Regions from separate parts of the Herbaspirillum sp. VT-16-41 genome, predicted to be linked through region 2. Evidence: predicted binding sites of a transcription regulator. Region 2 holds the regulator's gene; the other holds the start of a gene.
What was found. The regulator sigma-54, encoded in region 2, starts transcription at its own class of promoters, with help from an activator protein. The targets are predictions, from matches to a motif close to TGGCANGNAANCTGCTTT.

Region 1: urtA (urea ABC transporter substrate-binding protein) is a predicted target of sigma-54. The motif match lies at 1,549-1,566, and genes of this name have one in related genera.

The regions. Positions count from the first base shown of each region.
Region 1 covers NZ_MUXB01000119.1:19,015-22,895, forward strand. Annotated here, with positions in the region: gene urtB (urea ABC transporter permease subunit UrtB) at 1-3, opposite strand, end outside; gene urtA (urea ABC transporter substrate-binding protein) at 242-1,495, opposite strand; gene BTM36_RS17440 (ferritin-like domain-containing protein) at 1,912-2,739, opposite strand; gene BTM36_RS17445 (sensor domain-containing diguanylate cyclase) at 2,887-3,881, opposite strand, start outside.
Region 2 covers NZ_MUXB01000099.1:83,922-87,802, forward strand. Annotated here, with positions in the region: gene lptB (LPS export ABC transporter ATP-binding protein) at 1-725, shown strand, start outside; gene BTM36_RS08820 (RNA polymerase factor sigma-54) at 793-2,283, shown strand; gene raiA (ribosome-associated translation inhibitor RaiA) at 2,442-2,804, shown strand; gene BTM36_RS28315 (hypothetical protein) at 2,903-3,070, opposite strand; gene grxD (Grx4 family monothiol glutaredoxin) at 3,178-3,489, shown strand; gene BTM36_RS08835 (UbiX family flavin prenyltransferase) at 3,525-3,881, shown strand, end outside.

The DNA of each region.
Region 1 (3,881 bases), on a different contig from region 2:
CATGATGGTGTGCGCCTCGAAGCGCGAGCCGGACACGAAGCCGTGGCCGATGCGCATCGTCGGGCGTTCTTCTTGTGGAGGGAGGAACGTGCGGCGGTTGGAGCGCCTTCGATACGCCGCCCACGCGGCTACTCAGATCGGACGGTCCGTGGGTTGTGCAACAAGGACCCGTTCGGACTGAGTAGCCGCAACGCGGCGTATCGAAGGCGCTCCGAAAGAACGCCTTGCAACTACAACAAGCTTAGTTCTTCTGCTTGCTTTCGTTACCCGGGATGTACGGGCTCCACGGTTGCGCGCGGATGGTGGTCTTGGTCTTGTAGACCACGTTGAACTGACCGTCGGCCTTGATTTCGCCGATCATCACGGGCTTGTGCAGGTGGTGGTTGGTCTTGTCCATTTCCAGCGTGTAGCCCGACGGTGCCTTGTAGGTCTGGCCACCCATGGCGGCGATCACCTTGTCGGTGTCGGTGGACTTGGCCTTTTCCACGGCCTGCGCCCACATGTGCATGCCGACGTAGGTGGCTTCCATCGGGTCGTTGGTCACGACGGTATCGGCGTTGGGCAGGTTCTTGGCCTTGGCGTATTCCTTCCACTTCTTGATGAAGGCGGCGTTGACCGGATTCTTGACGGACTCGAAGTAGTTCCAGGCAGCCAGGTGGCCCACCAGCGGCTTGGTATCCACGCCGCGCAGTTCTTCTTCACCCACCGAGAATGCCACCACCGGCACGTCGGTCGCCTTCAGACCGGCGTTGCCCAGTTCCTTGTAGAAGGGCACGTTGGAGTCGCCGTTGATGGTCGAGATCACAGCGGTCTTGCCACCGGCCGAGAACTTCTTGATGTTGGCCACGATGGTCTGGTAGTCGGAGTGACCGAAGGGGGTGTAGACCTCGTCGATGTCGGAGTCCTTCACGCCCTTGCTGTGCAGGAAGGCGCGCAGGATCTTGTTGGTGGTGCGCGGGTAGACATAGTCGGTACCCAGCAGCACGAAGCGCTTGGCGCCGCCACCTTCCTTGGACATCAGGTATTCGACCGCAGGGATGGCCTGCTGGTTGGGCGCAGCACCAGTGTAGAAGACGTTCTTCTCCAGCTCTTCACCTTCGTATTGCACCGGGTAGAACAGCAGGCTGTTCAGTTCCTTGAAGACCGGCAGCACCGACTTGCGCGACACCGAGGTCCAGCAACCGAACACCACCGACACCTTGTCCTGCGAAATCAGCTGGCGAGCCTTTTCTGCGAACAGCGGCCAGTTGGAAGCGGGGTCAACGATCACCGGTTCCAGCTTCTTGCCCATCACGCCGCCGGCGGCGTTGATTTCGTCGATGGTCATCAGGGCCACGTCCTTCAGAGACGTTTCGGAGATGGCCATGGTGCCCGACAGCGAGTGCAGGATACCGACCTTGATGGTGTCGGCCGCGAAGGCGGAGGGCAGCCAGGAGGATGCGGCCAGTGCGAATGCGCCCAGTGCGGTGGCTTTCAGTACGGTACGACGTGACATGTGGTGCTCCCTCGAGAAAAGTTTTGGAAGATTTTTTTCACTGCCCAGTCGCTTTAGCAGAATGCGTGCCAATGGCGCGCCACGGGCGCAGGCCTGCATCAAAGCGGGGCGGGACGAGACGGCAGGAGGGAGAAATGTTGTCAGCCGGAACAGATTTGCGCACCAAAGGCGAGCGCAATTGTCGACAGCGTCATGGTGCAACGGCAATATTCACCAAGCTGGCGCTTCTTGATGCCCGATCTTGGGGCAAGTCGCCAGGCGCCAGCCCAGGCGGGTTTGGCGTGATTTGGAAAGGATCGCACCGGGCAGCAGGCGGGCCGTCAGGATTGTTAACAATGGGATCCGGCCGGATGCGGGGTACTGCACTTCATGGGCTCCTTGCGGCCCCTGCAGCCGGACCATCCATTGCAGGGCGTTCAGCGCAACAGCACGTGCTGCATGAATTGCCGCAGGGGAAACTCGATCATGTTCTGCAGCGCCACCGGCAGCTCCAGCGGCCGCATGATCATCTTGATGGTGGTCTCGGGTTTGAGATTCATGCGCACCGTGCGGCTCATGCGCGAGGCCAGTTCCTTGAGCCGCACCGGGTCGGCTGCCAGCTCCGGCTTGTGCACCATCACCACATGGCGGATGGCGCAGTCGGCGTCCTCGTTCTTGAGTTCCAGCGTACGCCGGCTCAGGGTGCCGAAGACGCGCGAGCGGCCGATGTTTTCCTGGCGGCGGTAACGGCGGAAGTACTGGTAGAAGTGCTTGTAGTGGTTGACCTCGTCAGTGGCGATCAGGCCCGCCAGGTGCTTGAGCACCGGCTCGTCCGTGGCACGCGCCAGGGCGCGGTAGTAGGTGGAGGTCCCGGTCTCGACCACGCAGCGCGCCGCCAGCTCCTGGGCGCGGGTGGGTTCGAGCAGCTCGACCTTGCAGTAACCGGAATACTCGTCGAGGAAGCTTTGATAGGCACGCTGCCAGTCGAACTCCGGCCAGACGTGTTCGACATAGGCGCGCAGCGCCGCGCCGTGTTGCAGTTCTTCCTTTTCCCATTGTTCGCGCAGCCAGCTCTCGACCTCGGCATCGCCCTTGTAGTATTCCACCAGGTTGTGCGTGTAAAGGTCCGAACCGCTTTCCACGAAGGAGGCACAGGCGACCAGATAGAACAGGTCTTCATCGTGGCGTACGCGCTCCAGGTCAATGCGGTTCAGGTCGATGTCTTCAATGGTCCAGTGTTTTTTTTCTTGGCGACTCGGGTTCATCTGCTATACCTCTCTCAAGGGTGACGGGTTGGCATAGCGGTATGATGCAGCGCACGGTCAATGGTTCAGGGCGGAACAGCCGCGCTTTATCAAACTTTACAAAGCGACTTCCATCGTCAGCGCTTTGTCAGCAGGCAGGCGCCGGAATCACAGGTTGCGCGTGGCATCGCTGCCCAGCACCACCCGGTTGCGGCCCTGGTATTTGGCGTGATACAGCGCCTGGTCGGCAATGCGTACCACCTGCTCGGCGGTGGTGCTGTCGTCGGCCTGCAGGGCGGCCACGCCGATGCTGGCGGTGATGTAGCCGGAGGGCGAATCGGCATGCGGCAGCTTCAGTTCGAAGATGGCCTGGCAGATGTTCTCGGCCTGCTGCAGGGCATGCGCGGTATCGCTCTCGGCGATGATGACGCTGAACTCCTCGCCACCGTAGCGGGCCACCAGATCGGTCGCCCGGCGTGAACTCTTCTGCAGCACCCGCGCCACGATGCGCAGGCATTCGTCGCCGGCCACATGGCCATAACGGTCGTTGTATTTCTTGAAGTAATCCACGTCCAGCATCAGCAAGGCCAGCGGATGACCGGAGCGCACCGAGCGCCGCAGCTCATTGACCAGCACCTCGTCGAAGCGTCGCCGATTGGCCACGCCGGTCAGCCCATCGGTGGCCGAGAGCGCTTCCAGCTTGCGGTTGGCGCGCTCCAGCTCGTGCGTGCGCAGCGCCACCTGCTGTTCCAGTTCTTCCTTGTTCTGTTGCAGCTTGCCGGCCATCTCATTGAACTTGCGCGAGAGCACGGCGATCTCGTCGCCCCCTTCCTGCGCCACCCGCACCGTGGTATCGCCGCTGCCGGCTTCCTTCATGGCACCGACCAGCCGCTGCAGCGGTACGCTGATGCTGCGCGCGATCAGCGCCGAGAGCAGCAGCGAGACCGCAAAGCAGCCCAGGCCGATGGCGATGATCTTGTCGCGTACCGAACGGGTGTCGGCGTTGAGCTTGTCGCTGGGCGTGGTACTGACCACCCACCACGACGAGTGTGGCAGCTTGGCGATGGCGGCGTAGTAGCGTGTCTTGTCCAGCCCGGTATAGGCGATGAAGTCGCTGGTGCGCCGTTGCGACAGGCTTTCCGAGATGCCGCTCAGCAAGGCCG
Region 2 (3,881 bases):
TCGTTCGCGGCCTGAAGAAAAGCTACGGTGCGCGCCAGGTGGTGCGTGACGTCTCCATGGAAGTGCGCAGTGGCGAAGTGGTCGGCCTGCTTGGCCCCAACGGTGCCGGCAAGACCACCTCGTTCTACATGATCGTCGGCCTGGTCCCCTCGGACGGTGGCGAAATCGATCTGGACGGTTCGCCCATCTCGCGCCTGCCGATCCACAAGCGCGCCACGCTGGGGCTGTCCTACCTGCCGCAGGAAGCCTCGGTGTTCCGCAAGCTGACGGTGGAAGACAACATCCGCGCCGTGCTGGAGCTGCGCCAGGAAGACGGCAAGCCGCTCTCGCGCGATGAAATCGAGGGCCGCCTGAACAACCTGCTGCATGAACTGCAGATCGAAAAGCTGCGCGAGAGCCAGGCACTGTCGCTCTCCGGTGGCGAACGCCGCCGCGTGGAAATCGCCCGCGCACTGGCCACCGATCCGCGCTTCGTGCTGCTGGACGAACCGTTTGCCGGTATCGACCCGATTGCAGTGATCGAAATCCAGCGCATCGTGCGCTTCCTCAAGGAACGCGGCATCGGCGTGCTCATCACCGACCACAACGTGCGGGAAACCCTGGGTATCTGCGACCGCGCCTACATCATCAACCAGGGCACGGTGCTGGCCAGCGGTAACCCGGAAGAGATCATCGCCAACGAATCGGTGCGCCGCGTATACCTAGGCGAACACTTCCGCATGTAGCACCCGCCGTCCATCGGCCACACAACGGTATTGCAACCAGCGGGCCACGCCGCTCCCAGAAAGACAGATGAAACAGTCGCTCCAGTTACGTACCTCGCAGCACCTCGCATTGACGCCGCAACTGCAGCAGTCGATCAGGCTGTTGCAACTGTCGACGCTGGAACTGCACCAGGAACTGGAACAGATCCTGTCCGACAATCCCCTGCTCGAACGCCTGGACGACGCTCTCGACAATTCGGTGCGCCTGTTGGCCGATGGCGCGGTCTCTTCCGCGCCCTCCACCGGAGTGGCCGAGCCCGCTGGCGACAGCGGCAACGAAGCAGCCCCCTCCGCTACTGATGGCGAAGCCAGTTTCGACTATCAAGACAACAGCCCCGAGAGCGGTGTCAGTGGCGAATCCGACTGGAGCTTCGACGACGTGGCGCGCAGTGGCAAATCGCCCGACGACGACGATGCCCGCCCGCAACTGGAAGCGCATGAGCTGACCCTGCGCGAACACCTGCTGGAACAGATCCGGGTCACCGCCCGCACGCACCGCGACCGTGCGCTGCTGGAACTGCTCACCGATGCGCTGGACGAAAGCGGTTACCTGGAGGAACCGCTGGAAGACATCCTGGCGCGCCTGCCGGAAGAGCTGGGCGTTGATCTGGAAGAACTGTCGATCTCGCTGAAGCTGCTGCAGAGCCTGGACCCGGCCGGAGTGGGTGCGCGCAGTGCCGGTGAATGTCTGGCACTGCAGATCCGCCGCCTGCCCAAGGTGCCCTTCGTCACCCGCAAGCTGGCCTTGAGGATTGTCGAGGATTACCTGCCGCTGTTCGCACAGCGCGATTTCAACAAGATCAAGAAGGCTCTCGATTGCGATGACGAGGACCTGCGCGAAGCACAGGCGGTGATCCGTCAGTGCCGTCCGCATCCGGGTGCCGAATTCGCGCGCGATGCTTCGGACTACGTGGTGCCAGACGTGATTGTCAAACAGACAAAGAACGGCTGGCAGGTCATGCTCAACCATGAGGTCATGCCCAAGCTGCGCGTCAATGCAATGTATGCGAGTGCGCTCAAGCAGGCCAAGGGCGAAGGATCGCTGTCGTCGCAGTTGCAGGAAGCCAAGTGGCTCATCAAGAACATGCGGCAACGTTTCGATACAATTTTGCGAGTCGCGCAGGCTATTGTCGAACGTCAAAGAAACTTCTTTTCACATGGCGCAGTGGCCATGCGGCCCCTTGTGCTGCGTGAAATTGCTGATACACTGGGTCTACACGAGAGCACAATCTCTCGTGTGACAACTCAAAAATACATGCTCACGCCGCACGGCATGTTCGAGTTGAAGTACTTCTTCGGTAGCCACGTCGCGACTGAAACCGGAGGCGAAGCCTCCTCCACCGCGATACGGGCGCTGATCAAACAGTTGATAGGAGCCGAAAACCCGCAGACCCCATTATCCGATAGCAAGATTGCGGATATGCTGGCAGAACAAGGCATGGTGGTCGCGCGACGCACAGTCGCCAAATACCGCGAAGTGTTGAAGATTCCGCCAGTCAATCTCCGCAAGTCCCTCTGAGCTTTCCTCAGTTTTTCTGTAGCAGTACCGTTGCTGTGTTCAGGCAAGCATCCCTACCTGGTGCCCATGCCATCCGACACGAAGACCGTGCCCGTGGTACAGCAGCTGTAGACGATGCATCGCACGAACCTCCAGTGACCTCACGATAGGAGTCTTGTATGAATCTGACCATCAGTGGACACCACCTCGAACTGACCCCCGCCATCCGGGAATACGTGCAAAGCAAGCTGGCCCGTATCAAGCGCCATTTCGACAACGTGATCGACGTCAGCGTGATCCTGAGCGTAGATAAACTCACAGAAAAGGAAAAGCGCCAAAAAGCGGAAATCAACGTCCACATCAAGGGGAAGGATCTACATGCGGAAAGCATTGCGCACGACCTCTATGCCGCCATCGATGCCCTGATCGACAAGCTCGACCGCCAGGTCATCAAGCACAAGGACCGCTTGCAGGAGCATCACTCCATGGCCAAGCGTCTGCCCGACGATACCCCCGCTGATGCAGTGGCTGGCGCGGCATAAGACAAGGATCCAGGACCATTCCTGCCGGCGGGTGCGCAACGACAGCGTGACGCATAAGGTGGGAATCTCATGAGGAAGGGGCGCGCAAGCGCCCTTTTTCATTTTGCGGCGCCGGGGCCGGTTTCATTTCCTGTGGCAAACAGTGATCCCGCGTCCATCATCGCCGCTGTTCTCCCGAAGCGGCTCGCAATGAGACTTGAAGGGGCTCCTCCCGCCCTCATCTTGGTGACAAGTTCCAAAGCGGAAATCGTATAAATGATTTCCATCAAGCAATTTCGGACAACACCCCAACCACGCCGCAACCCTGCCGACTTCAACGCGAGCGGCGGCTTTTCCCTATAATGTCGGCAATCCCATTTTTAAAGGCATAGCCATGAGCGACGTCCAATCCTGGATCAAAGAAACCGTGACCCAAAACCCTGTCGTGCTGTTCATGAAGGGAACCGCCCAGTTCCCGCAATGCGGCTTCTCCGGCAAGGCCATCCAGCTGCTCAAGGCCAGCGGCGCCGAGAACATCGTCACCGTCAATGTGCTGGAAAGCGCCGATGTGCGTCAGGGCATCAAGGAATATTCGAACTGGCCAACCATTCCCCAGCTGTACGTGAAGGGTGAATTCGTCGGCGGCTCGGACATCATGAGCGAAATGTACGCCTCGGGCGAACTGCAGACCCTGATCAAGGGCTAAACCCGGCGCATCGCTGCCCCGCTCCGGTTTCTCTCGTGAGTTCCACTTCCAGTCCGCCACGCCAGCGCCTGATCGTCGCCATCACCGGTGCGACCGGCGCGATCTATGGCGTGCGCCTGCTGCAGCACCTGCGCAAGCATGGTCAGGTGGAAACCCATCTGATGATTTCCGAAGCCGGCGTGCTCAATCTGCACCAGGAACTGGACATGCGGCGCAAGGACGTCGAAGCCCTGGCCGACGTGGTGCATCATGTGCGCGACGTCGGTGCCTGCATCGCCAGCGGCTCCTTCGCCTCCACCGGCATGGTAGTGGCGCCCTGTTCGATGAAAACCCTGGCCGCCGTGGCGCATGGTCTCTCCGACAACCTCATCACCCGTGCCGCCGACGTGGTC